One region of the Dickeya lacustris genome, then DNA from elsewhere that is predicted to be linked to it. Evidence: predicted binding sites of a transcription regulator. Region 1 holds the regulator's gene; each other region holds the start of a gene.

Region 1 (3,144 bases):
GGCGCGAATGCTTATTACGGCCAGCGTTAAAGCTTATTTATTTTTAACCGGTGGTTATTTTTAAACAGTAGTTATTTTTAAACAATATTTATTTCCAGGCTTTATTATTTTTAAGCTTTATTACGTTTAAACCTTATTGCTTTTATTCATCGACGGTCTGCGCCAGCGACCTGAAATAGTGTATTGAGAACCATTGAAATAAATAGTGGCATCAGGCCACGGGCCGCGCTCGCTCGCAATCCGGTGATTTCACTATTTTCACTCTTGGAGAGGAATCAGTTATGACTAAACCTATGCTGCAAATCGCCCTGGACTCGACTGACCTGGCAACAGCGATTGAGATTGCTGACCGCGTCAGCGGGTTTGTTGAAGTCATTGAGGTAGGCACCATTCTGGCCTTTGCTGAAGGCATGACGGCGGTGCGCACGCTGCGTGAGCGCCACCCCAAACACATTATTGTGTGTGATATGAAAACCACCGATGGCGGCGCTATTTTGGCACGCATGGCATTCTCTGCCGGGGCGAACTGGATAACCGTTTCAGCGGCGGCGCACGTTGCCACTATTGCGGCCTGCAAAAAAGTGGCCGATGAGTTTGGCGGGGAAATCCAGATTGAACTGTATGGCAACTGGAACCTTGATGATGCCCGTCAGTGGGTCGATATGGGCATTACGCAGGCGATTTATCACCGCTCGCGCGATGCCGAGCTCGCCGGGGTCAACTGGACGCATGACGATCTTGGCCGGATGCGCGCGCTGTCTGAGTTGGGGCTGGAGCTGTCAATTACCGGCGGTATTGTGCCGCAGGATATTCATCTGTTTGAGGGGATTAGCGCCAAGACCTTTATTGCTGGCCGTGCGCTGGCGTCTGAGAGCGGTAAAGCGACGGCTGAGGCTCTGCGCACCGAGATCAATAAATACTGGTCGTAACGCGTCGCCCGCGACACTCACCGATACGCAAAATAAGCAGGGCGGCCATTGGCCGCCCTTGCTGATATTAAAAAACCCGTTCAGATGGAAAACGGGCTGACGCCCGATCAGCGCGTGCCGTAAACCACGATGGTTTTACCGTGAGCGGAGATAAGATTCTGGTCTTCCAGCATTTTCAGGATACGACCGACAGTTTCACGGGAACAGCCGACTATCTGGCCTATCTCCTGACGGGTAATCTTGATCTGCATACCATCCGGGTGGGTCATGGCATCCGGTTGTTTGGCCAGATTCAGTAAGGTCTGTGCGATACGCCCTGTGACATCCAAAAATGCCAGATTGCCGACTTTCTGCGAGGTGACTTGCAGGCGACGGGCCATCTGCGAGGAGAGGCGCATCAGAATATCCGGGTTAACCTGGATAAGCTGGCGGAATTTTTTGTAGGAAATTTCAGCGACTTCACAGGCAGTTTTTGCCCGAACCCATGCACTGCGCTCCTGCCCATCTTCAAACAAGCCAAGCTCGCCGATAAAATCGCCCTGATTCAGATAAGACAGAATCATTTCCTTGCCTTCTTCATCCTTAATCAGCACGGCAACCGAGCCTTTTACGATGTAGTAAAGCGTCTCTGCTTTTTCACCCTGATGGATCAGAGTGCTCTTCGATGGGTACTTGTGAATGTGACAATGAGAAAGGAACCATTCGAGAGTCGGGTCTGTTTGCGGTTTGCCGAGAACCATTCGCTGTTATCCTCTGTTGTAATTCACTGCGCAAATCACAGGGCTCAGAGTTCCCTGTACGGCGTGATAACATAGTTATAATTCAAATTCCGTCCTGGCGGAATGACGTCAGGGATGATACGGAGACGGTCTATCAATGACGCCGGTAAACCGATGGCAGTCAGGCAGCAGCCCGACACACACGGGTTTACGTCCTCCGTTTGTAACACAGGTTGAGTGTAGTGTCTCGTGTTGTCTCGCTTCAGCATGATTAAGCTCTGATTATCAGGCTTTTTTGTACATGAGCGGTGCAAAATTTCAAAAATAGTTGATTGAGGGCAAAATTATGCAGGCTCGGGTGAAGTGGGTTGAGGGATTGACGTTTTTAGGTGAGTCCGCATCCGGTCATCAGGTGCTGATGGATGGCAATTCAGGCGATAAAGCGCCCAGCCCGATGGAAATGGTGCTGATGGCAGCGGGCAGCTGTAGCGCCATTGATGTGGTCTCCATACTGCAAAAAGGTCGCCATGACGTAACGGATTGCGAAGTGCGTTTGAGCGCCGAGCGGCGTGAAGAGGCGCCGCGCCTGTTCACCGCTATCAATCTGCACTTTATCGTCACGGGCAACGCGCTATCGGAAAAAGCCGTTGAGCGCGCGGTGTCGCTGTCAGCGGAAAAATACTGCTCGGTGGCGCTGATGCTGGAAAAAGCGGTGCAGATAACGCACAGCCATGAAGTGGTAGCGCAGGGTTAACGCACCGGCTCGCGGCGGCTTCATCGCCGTCGCACCGTGTCAGGCAAGGCCATTACCCGTAATCAGTCGCCGCACCAGCGGTGTCATAATCAGCTCCATCGCCAGCCCCATTTTGCCGCCCGGCACCACCAGCGTATTGATGTGTGAAATAAACGACCCCTGTAGCATCGCCAGCAGATAGGGGTAATCCATGTTGTCCAGCCCCTGAAAATGAATCACCACAAAGCTTTCATCCATTGAGGGAATGGCTTTGGCGGCAAACGGATTCGAGGTGTCAACCGTCGGGACACGCTGAAAGTTGATATGGGTGCGGGAAAACTGCGGGGTGATATAGGTGATGTAATCCTCCATTGAGCGCACCACCGAGTCCATCACCGCTTCGCGCGAATGGCCGCGCTCGTTGATGTCACGCACCAGTTTTTGTATCCACTCCAGATTGACGATAGGCACCACCCCCACCAGCAGGTCAACGTGCTGTGCGACGTTATGCTGGGCGGTAACAACGCCGCCATGCAGCCCCTCATAAAACAGCAGGTCGGTCGGCTGCGGCATCGGCTCCCAGGGCGTAAATGTTCCCGGCACCTGATGGTAGGGAATGGCCTCATCATAGGTGTGCAGGTATTTGCGGGTCTGGCCGGTGCCGGTGCGACCGTAATCGATAAATGCCTGCTCCAGTTGGCTAAAGTCATTGGCTTCCGGCCCAAAATAACTGATATGACGACCCACATCGCGCGCTTTACGG
Region 2 (3,144 bases), 1.5 Mb from region 1:
AGGCATCGCGCTGGTGCCAGAGGAGCGCCGCAAAGAAGGGGTTTTTATTGACGAATCCGTCACCATGAACCTCAGCATCAGCGCCAGCGACAGTTTCTCCCGCTACGGTGTCTTTCGCCACGTCCAGGCGTTGGCATGGGCAAAGCAGCTTATTGCGCGTCTGGCGATTCGCGTCAGCGGGCCGCAGCAACACGTGCGGCGTTTGTCTGGCGGTAATCAGCAAAAAGTGGCGATTGGTAAATGGCTGCGAAACGACACCGAGGTCTTGATTCTTGACGAACCCACCAAAGGGGTTGATATCAAAGCCAAACAGGATTTATTCACGTTGATAGATACGCTGGCGCGCCAGGGTAAAGGCATTATTTATGCCTCCGGTGAATTTTCCGAGCTGGTCGGGCTGTGCGATCGCATCTGTGTGTTGTGGGATGGGCGCATCGTGGCCGAACTCGATGGTGCCCGCGCCGATGAAGAAACCTTATTACTTTACTCAACCGGAGGAACGCCCTCGTGAGTCAGCCACGTGTATCCGACCGCCCCGCTAATCGGGCAATCCCTTTTCACCATCGTCTGTTTGAGTTGTTCTACAAGTGGGGCATGCTTATTACCGTGGTGGCGCTGATAGCGCTGTTCGGGCTGGCGTCAGACAATTTTCTCGACCCGAATAACATCATTAACATTTTACGTTCAATCGCGATTGTCACCGTCATCGCTATCGCGGTTTCGCTGTCGTTGTCCGTGGGCGGATTTGATTTGTCGGTCGGCTCGACGGCATCGCTGGCAAACGCACTGGTGATTTCCCTGTTTGTCTGGCACGGTATGGGGCCGTTCGGCGCCATCTCCCTGACGCTGTTACTCTGTTTGCTTGTCGGGTTGTTCAACGCCTTTCTGATTGTTGTATTACGTATTCCCGATATGCTCGCCACCCTCGCCAGCTTGTTTGTGATTCAGGGTGTCGCCATGACTTACAGTTACGGCGGCTCTATCACCCAAAATATGTTACTACCCAGTGGTGAGATGGCTGAAGGCGTGATTCCCGAGGTGTTCGCCACCCTCGGCCAGGTGCCGGTTATTGTGGTGATTATGCTGGTTGTCACACTCGTTGTGCAGCTCGGTATGTCGCTGACCCAACACGGCAGACGGATGTACGCCATCGGCGGCAACCCGGAGGCGGCAAGGCTTGCGGGTATTCGTACGGCGCGTTATCGGGTACTGGCTTATCTGCTCTCGTCACTGTTGGCAGGGCTTGGCGGGATTTTACTGGCCTCCCGTATCGGCTCGTCACAAGTCAATGCTGGCAGCGGCTATCTGATGGACGCCGTCGCCGCTGCTTACATCGGCTTTTCACTTGCCGGTTCCGGTAAACCCAATGCCCTTGGCACACTGGTCGGCGCGGTTATCCTTGGCGTACTGCAAAATGGGCTGGTCATGCTCTCTGTGCCCTACTACGCCATGGATATCATCAAAGGAATGGTATTGGCATTAGCACTGGCGATGACCTATTTCCACAAGCGCGGCTAGTCCGCGCTGACAACCCCCATGTAATACGCGCACATAATAGTCACGCGTGTCATCATAGGTGTGCGGCCTGTGGCGAAACAAACAGAGGCCGCTGTGATAACCTCGCCACGCGGGTATTGCCATCACACATACCGGGTAAACATCATCCACCCGCGCACAAAAAAACCGCGCTGCAAATGTGATCCGAATCGCATTATGACTCGCCATTGTCTACAATAAGGCGTTCGTTATTTGTCATATCTGACTGGAATCTGACCATGACTTCCGCTTCTCCCTCACGTACAACGGCCTGGTTGCGCGTGGTAACGCTGGCCGTCGCCGCGTTTATTTTTAACACGACCGAGTTTATCCCGGTTGGCCTGCTTAGTGACATCGCCGCCACGTTTACCATGAAAACCGAAGATGTCGGGCTGATGATCACCATTTATGCCTGGATAGTGGCGGTGGCGTCGCTGATTTGCATGTTGCTAACCAGCGCAATTGAGCGGCGCAAACTGTTAATCGGCTTATTTTGCCTGTTCATCGCCAGCCATTTGCTCTCTGCCGTGGCCTGGAATTTTAGTGTGCTGGTGCTCTCGCGGGCCGGCGTCGCGCTGGCCCATTCTGTGTTCTGGTCTATCACGGCATCACTGGCCATTCGCCTTGCGCCTCCCGGCAAACGGGCGCAAGCGCTGGGATTAATTGCCACCGGATCGTCACTGGCGATGGTGCTGGGTTTACCGTTAGGCCGCATAATCGGCCAATATCTGGGCTGGCGTATTACCTTTTTGACGATTGCCGCAGGCGCAACCGTCGCCCTGGTGTTACTTGCCCGGCTGTTACCGCGCTTACCCAGTGAGCACTCCGGCTCGCTCGCCAGTGTGCCGAAATTATTTCGCCGCCCGGCGCTGGTTGGCGCTTATCTGCTTACGGTTGTGGTGGTCAGCGCCCATTTTACCGCCTACAGCTATATTGAACCGTTTATTCAAACCGTCGCCAGGCTACCGGAAAACTTTACCACTCTTATTCTGCTGCTATTTGGCTGTGCCGGTATTGCCGGTAGCATGCTCTATAGCCGTTATAGCGAGCGTTTCCCTGTCGGCTTTCTGCTCATCGCACTGCTGTTGCTGTTTCTGTGCCTGACGCTGCTGATGCCGCTTGCGGCCTATCCGTTTGGCTTAACGCTATTGTGCCTGGTATGGGGCCTCGCCATGATGGCATTTGGGCTCGCGATGCAAGCCAAAGTGCTGTCACTGGCTCCTGATGCCAGTGATATCGCCATGTCGATTTTCTCCGGCCTGTTTAATCTCGGTATTGGCGCGGGCGCGCTGATGGGCAGCCAGATCAGCTTGCACTTAGGCATGGCGAATATCGGTTATGTCGGCGCGCCATTGGTGCTGTTGGCTCTGCTGGCCATGATGCTCACCGTTTATCGCAGCGCACGTCTGGTACATTCACGTATCTAACATTCACGTGTCTAACATTCGTGTGTCTAACACGCCACGGCTGAGATAAATGAGATAACGGAACCCCCAGCCTAACTGGGGGTTTTCTATAGGCAAAAAAGCCAGCGGCATTGCGCTGGCTTTTTCTTAGGCGTTGAAGCAGTTATTTGTGTTCAGGGAATGTCATCTGCTCGTAGCGCAC
Region 3 (3,144 bases), 1.1 Mb from region 1:
CGGTATTGATCCAGATCGCTGCTTTCCAGTTGCTGCTGTACCTTCGCGGCAAACTTCGCCAGACGGCGCTGACCTAACAGCTCGGCATTCGGCAGTTCCACTTCCGGGATGGTCAGCTTCATGGTGCGCTCAACGTTGCGCAACAGGCGACGTTCACGGTTTTCCACAAACAGCAACGCACGGCCAGCACGACCCGCACGACCAGTACGGCCGATACGGTGTACATAGGATTCTGCATCCATCGGGATGTCGTAGTTCACCACCAGGCTGATACGCTCAACATCCAGACCACGAGCGGCAACGTCGGTTGCGATCAGGATATCCAGACGGCCATCCTTCAGGCGTTCCAGCGTCTGCTCACGCAGCGCCTGGTTCATGTCACCGTTCAGCGCGGCGCTGTTATAACCGCTGCGCTCCAGCGCTTCGGCCACTTCCAGCGTGGCGTTTTTAGTCCGCACGAAGATGATCGCTGCATCAAAATCTTCCGCTTCCAGGAAACGGATCAGCGCTTCGTTCTTACGCATACCGTATACCGTCCAGTAGCTCTGGCTGATATCCGGGCGCGTGGTCACGCTAGACTGAATACGCACTTCCTGCGGATCGTTCATGAAACGACGCGTGATGCGGCGAATCGCTTCCGGCATGGTCGCAGAGAACAACGCGGTCTGATGTTCAGCCGGGATCTGCGCCATGATGTTTTCCACATCTTCAATAAAGCCCATACGCAACATTTCGTCGGCTTCATCCAGTACCAGACCACTCAGGTTAGAGAGATCCAGCGTACCGCGTTTCAGGTGATCCAGCAGACGGCCCGGCGTACCGACAACGATCTGCGGCCCCTGACGCAGGGCGCGTAACTGCACGTCATAACGCTGGCCGCCATATAAAGCCACCACGTTAACACCCTGCATGTGCTTGGAGAATTCGTTACAGGCTTCAGCAACCTGCACCGCCAGTTCACGGGTCGGTGCCAGCACCAGCATTTGCGGTGCTTTCAGGTCAGCCTTGATGTTATTCAACAACGGCAGAGAAAACGCCGCTGTTTTGCCGCTACCTGTCTGGGCCATACCCAGCACATCACGGCCATTCAATAAATGGGGAATACATTCCGCCTGAATCGGGGACGGTTTTTCATACCCCATGTCAGACAGTGCATTCAAAATAGGAGCAGACAGCCCCAAGCTAGCAAAAGAGGTTTCAAACTCTGCCATGTAAACTAAGCCTCACTTCAAAATGGCGGCCAGTCTACATAACTTGTCGAGAAAATACTCAATCATTTTCATTGAAAAGTGTGAACCGGCTCAAATTGGATTAAAAAGCGAACAACAAAGCCTCGCCCGCTAAGGCGATAAAGAAATCATCATGATCTCAGGCTGAAAGGTGTTCGTCAGCTATTGCTGGTCCGATCCTGATAGGTCGTCTTGCTCTTGGCCTAACTGCGCCAATTCCAACAATGCATAGCGGTGCTCAACAAAATTGTGAACATTGTTAGCAACCGTCAGCTTGAACAACGCCTCGGCGGTGTTCTTGTCCCCCAGACTTAGGTAGTGCTTACCTAAATAGAAGTCAGTTTCACTGAGATGCTCGGCGAGCGAAGTGTTATCCTTAGCTTCTTCCTGAATCCGCTGCATCAAGGTTTTCTCGTTGATGTAGCCCAGGTAGAATTCGACAATCGTCCATCCCCACACACCTTTCTTTGCCCCCTCGTAGCGTTCTTTTAACGCCGATTTGGCCTTCTCGGGATTGATTTCTCTCTCCACCAGATAAAGCCACAGGGAACGGAAAGGATCATTAGGATCGTCGCGATAAAACGCTAGCAGATCATCCTGCGCCAACAGGTAGCGACCGCCGTAGTACAAAGCGATGCCCCGATTCAAACGCGCATAATTGTAAGTTGGATCAAGCTCTAATACAGAATCAAACGCTTCATAGGCAGCATCAAAATTGCCTGCCTGCGTCAAATAAATGCCGAGATAATTAAATACCTCCGGCATATCAGGGCGGATAGAGAGCGCTTGTGAAAAATCATTTCGCGCCAATGCCCGCAACCCGAGGCTATCATACAGCACTCCGCGCTCATATAACAGCTGTGCCCGCTCATCGGGAGTAATTGCCCGGCTCGCCAGAATTTGTTCCATGCGTGCCAGAATGACTTCCTGTTGCAACGTAGGCTGCAACGGGACGGCCAGCAATGCATCTTTGCGCCAATCCGTGTTGCTGCATCCTGCCAGCATGATTGCTGTCGCAACATAACACCAGCGCAAGAAAGGCTTCATTTCCCACTCCCGAAGACAAACATTGGATGAACATCCTGTCCCCGACTGCTCAGTATAAGGATATCCGTTCCTTATAATACACGCAGCTCCTTCACTCTGTAAGGAGCTGCCAATCGATTATCCGTTATTATTCTTCACTGGAAACCGGAACAGTTTCCTGAGATTGAGCAGTTGCTTCTTTTATGCTCAAACGGACGCGACCCTGACGGTCTACTTCCAGCACTTTGACCGGTACTTCCTGGCCCATCTGTAAGTAGTCAGTCACTTTCTCAATACGCTTGTCGGCGATTTGAGAAATGTGTACCAGCCCTTCTTTGCCGCCGCCAATCGCTACAAATGCACCGAAATCAACAATGCGGGTCACTTTACCTTGGTAAATACGACCCACTTCGATTTCAGCGGTAATTTCTTCGATACGACGAATGGCCAAACGGGCTTTATCGCCATCAGTAGACGCAATCTTCACTGTACCGTCATCTTCAATCTCGATGGTGGTGCCAGTTTCTTCGGTCAGCGCACGGATAACCGAGCCACCTTTACCGATGACGTCTTTGATCTTGTCAGTGCTGATCTTGATGGTGTGAATACGCGGTGCGAATTCGGAGATTTCACCACGCGGCGTACTGATAGCCTGTTCCATCACGCCAAGGATGTGCAGACGCGCACCTTTTGCCTGATTCAGCGCTACCTGCATGATTTCGCGGGTAATACCTTCGATTTTGATGTCCATCTGCAACGCAGTGACACCTTCACGGCTACCGGCAACTTTAAAGTCCATATCGCCGAGGTGGTCTTCATCACCGAGGATGTCAGACAGCACAACGTAGTTGTCGCCTTCTTTCACCAGGCCCATCGCAATACCCGCGAC
Region 4 (3,144 bases), 960 kb from region 1:
CAGCACCGGTATCTGGCAGACGTCGGCGCACAGCTGGTTGAGCAGCGTATTACAGCTGCCGCCGCCAACGATGTGCAGCCGCTCAAAAGCGCGACCGCGCAATTGCCCTAATGTCATCAGGCCCTGACGGTAGGAGAGCGCCAGACTGTCGAGAATGCAGCGCGCGAGCGCGGCGGTGCTGTCGGGAACCGGTTGCCCCTGTTCGCGGCAAAGCGTGCGCAGCGCCACACTCATTGATTCCGGGTTTAATCAGGCGTGCGTCATTAGGGTTAATCAGGCTTAGAAAGGCCGGTTGCTGCGCCACATCCCGCAGTAGCGCAGGTAAATCGGTGACATGTTGTTCCTGGCAAACGCGCTGCAACAACCACATCCCCATGATGTTTTTCAACACCCGATAGTTTCCGGCCACGCCGCCTTCATTGGTGATGTTAGCCGCCAGCGCCGCGCGGCTGGTCAGCGGCTGCGGGCTTTCCATCCCGATGAGTGACCAGGTGCCAGAGCTGAGATAAGCGCTGTCGCTATCCTGTAGCGGGGCGGCAACCACTGCGCTGGCGGTATCGTGGGTGGCTACGGTGACGACCGGCACCGTGCGGCCGCTGGGGGCCGTCCACTGGCCGACCTGATGGCCGGGTTGTTGAGGGGAAGCCAGCCATTGCGGTGGTATGCCGAGGTAATCAAGTAGGTTGCTATCCCAGTTACCGCTGGTCAGGTTCAGCAATTGTGTGGTGCTGGCGTTGGTGTATTCGCCATGCCATTTGCCCGGTTAGCCGGTACTGGAAATAGTCAGGGATCATTAACAGATGGGCGATTTGTGCCCAGTCAGCCGGGTTTTGCTGGCGCAGGGCCCGCAGCTGATACAGCGTATTGAACGGCAAAAACTGGATGCCGGTCTGTTGGTAGAGCCGCTCGCGCCCAAGCTCGGCGATAACTTGCGCCATCTGTCCATCGGTACGGTGATCGCGGTACGCATAAGGCAGGCCGACTCGCTTGCCATTCGCATCCAACGGCACCATGTCAACGCCCCAGCTATCAATGCCGATACTGGTGAGCTGGATGCCGCGCGCATCAACCCGATGTAATCCATAGCGAATCTGGCGCTCCAGTTCATCCAGATCCCACAGGTGGTGGCCTTGCCATAACCGCAATGCATTACTGAAACGGTGTACCTCTTCCAGCGTCAGACGCCGGGTGTCGGTATCCAGCGTGGCCAGCATCACTCGTCCGCTGGATGCGCCGAGGTCAATCGCTACACAATGCCTGAAAGCCATGCCGTTCTCCCGTGATAGTGCGTGATAGTGCGTAAGAGTGCCCTTGCCCGGACACGTTATGACTGTGAGCTCAGTGTAGAAAAGATAAAGCGGGATGACCTTTTGGTGAGTGCCATCTGTAAAAACGGGTTGGCAAAATGGCAAAGTTGACTGTGAAGCACTTCACAGTTTGGTCGGATAAGCGCCGGGAGACGGGCGTTATGCTTTGTTTTTGTGCCTGTGATCCTGCCCGCATTTCAGCGATTTAGCGGTGCAATCTTGAAAAAATGACCTCGCAGCGGCAATTGCGCGGCGCTATTTTAAGGCGCGGGAGCACGCCTTCTGACTACTATCCTGCCAGGTGATATTCGCAGATAAATGTGGCAGGACAGGAACAGGGGGAAGGCGACATGGCACAACTTCATGGCGATGAGTTTTTTGCTTCACAGGCAGCGACGGTAGCGGTGGAACCGCGTATGCCACAAGGTGCCTTCCCTGAGCACTATCACGATTTTTGGGAAATCGTGCTGGTTGAACAGGGTGCCGGGGTGCATGTTTTTAATGACCAGCCATTTGCGTTATGCAGCGGCGCGGTGTTTTTTGTGCGTGACAACGATCGCCATTTGTTTGAACAGGTGGAGTCGCTGCACTTGACCAATGTTTTGTACCGTTCGCCGCGTGGTTTTCGTTTCCTGTCAGATATCGCCCCGTTTTTACCTTACGGGCCGAATGGCGAATGGCTGGGTCAGTGGCAGGTCAACAGCGCCACGCAACAGCAGGTTAAACAGTTGATTATGCAATTGGCAGCGCTGTCAGCGAGTGATAAGGCAGAAAATGTGGCGACCAGTGAAAGCCTGTTCTTACAAATTCTGGTGCTGCTGAGGCAAAAATGCTTTCGCACCGAGGCTGATGGTAGCGAACAACAAGGCATTCAGGCGCTGCTGGGTTGGTTACAGCATAATTTCTGCGACGATGTTGACTGGGAAGGGATGGCAGAGCGCTTTTCGCTCTCGCTACGCACGCTGCACCGGCAGTTGAAGCAACACACCGGGATGACGCCCCAGCGCTATCTCAACCGGTTACGGTTGCTGGAAGCGCGCCGTCGCCTGCAACAGAGTGATGATTCCATCACGACTATTGCCCATGACTGCGGTTTTAGTGATAGTAATCACTTCTCTACCCAGTTTCGTAAAGCCTTTTCGCTGGCTCCCAAAGCATTGCGCCAACGGATGTGATATACCCCAAGGCGCATACGGGTAACGACTGAGCAATAGGCAACTGAGCAATAGGTGTATGCGCCTTGACATCGCGTGGGTTGAAATTACTGACGGAAGATTATTTTCTTACCGATAAAACAAGAGTAACGGTTGCAGAACGCAGCCCGCAGCCTGCTTTTGGGCTGCATCATCATGACTTTGACGAGCTTGTGATAGTCTGGCGCGGTAACGGGCTGCATCTGTGGAATGATGTGCCCTATCGTATTACCTGCGGCGATCTGTTTTATGTTTCCGCACGCGATCGCCATAGCTACGAATCGGTACACGATTTGGAGCTCGATAACATCCTCTACATTCGTGAGCGCTTAACCTTGCCGACGGACTGGCAGCATCTGCTACCCGGCGCTGACGTGCCGCAGTCGCAGCGTTATTGGCGGCTTGCCACCCATAGCATGGAAATGCTGCGTGAAAAGGTCGAAAACCTGGCGCAGGAGTGCATGAAGTCCGATCCGCTCTCTTTGCAACTCAGTGAAGTGCTGTTGTTGCAAATTGCGCTGTTGGCGCTGCGTTATCGCTATGCGCCAGACAGCACCGAACTGGCTGATGCCCAGCAGCTCGACCTGCTGATGAATGCATTGCGCGCCAGTATCGCGCACCCCTTTCGCCTGGAGGATTTCTGC

Evidence for each region. Region 1 encodes CRP, which controls carbon source genes, mostly activating them, when cyclic AMP is high. Its sites were predicted from a motif close to ATGTGANNNNNNTCACAT; they were not measured.
Region 2: the regulator CRP is predicted to act here: its motif matches at 1,695-1,712, upstream of O1Q98_RS00440 (sugar transporter).
Region 3: the regulator CRP is predicted to act here: its motif matches at 1,290-1,307, upstream of yrbN (protein YrbN).
Region 4: the regulator CRP is predicted to act here: its motif matches at 1,486-1,503, upstream of rhaS (HTH-type transcriptional activator RhaS).

What each region holds. Positions count from the first base shown of each region.
Region 1 covers NZ_CP114280.1:2,972,668-2,975,811, forward strand. Annotated here, with positions in the region: gene O1Q98_RS13440 (L-ribulose-5-phosphate 4-epimerase) at 1-30, shown strand, start outside; gene O1Q98_RS13445 (3-keto-L-gulonate-6-phosphate decarboxylase UlaD) at 282-929, shown strand; gene crp (cAMP-activated global transcriptional regulator CRP) at 1,037-1,669, opposite strand; gene O1Q98_RS13455 (OsmC family protein) at 1,995-2,402, shown strand; gene O1Q98_RS13460 (phosphoribulokinase) at 2,442-3,144, opposite strand, start outside.
Region 2 covers NZ_CP114280.1:97,040-100,183, reverse strand. Annotated here, with positions in the region: gene O1Q98_RS00450 (sugar ABC transporter ATP-binding protein) at 1-511, shown strand, start outside; gene O1Q98_RS00445 (ABC transporter permease) at 595-1,518, shown strand; gene O1Q98_RS00440 (sugar transporter) at 1,776-2,963, shown strand; gene O1Q98_RS00435 (amino acid permease) at 3,106-3,144, opposite strand, start outside.
Region 3 covers NZ_CP114280.1:1,865,854-1,868,997, forward strand. Annotated here, with positions in the region: gene O1Q98_RS08410 (DEAD/DEAH family ATP-dependent RNA helicase) at 1-1,211, opposite strand, end outside; gene yrbN (protein YrbN) at 1,224-1,283, opposite strand; gene nlpI (lipoprotein NlpI) at 1,392-2,276, opposite strand; partial or broken gene pnp (polyribonucleotide nucleotidyltransferase) at 2,404-3,144, opposite strand, start outside.
Region 4 covers NZ_CP114280.1:2,017,202-2,020,345, reverse strand. Annotated here, with positions in the region: partial or broken gene rhaB (rhamnulokinase) at 1-1,268, opposite strand, end outside; gene rhaS (HTH-type transcriptional activator RhaS) at 1,658-2,482, shown strand; gene rhaR (HTH-type transcriptional activator RhaR) at 2,548-3,144, shown strand, end outside.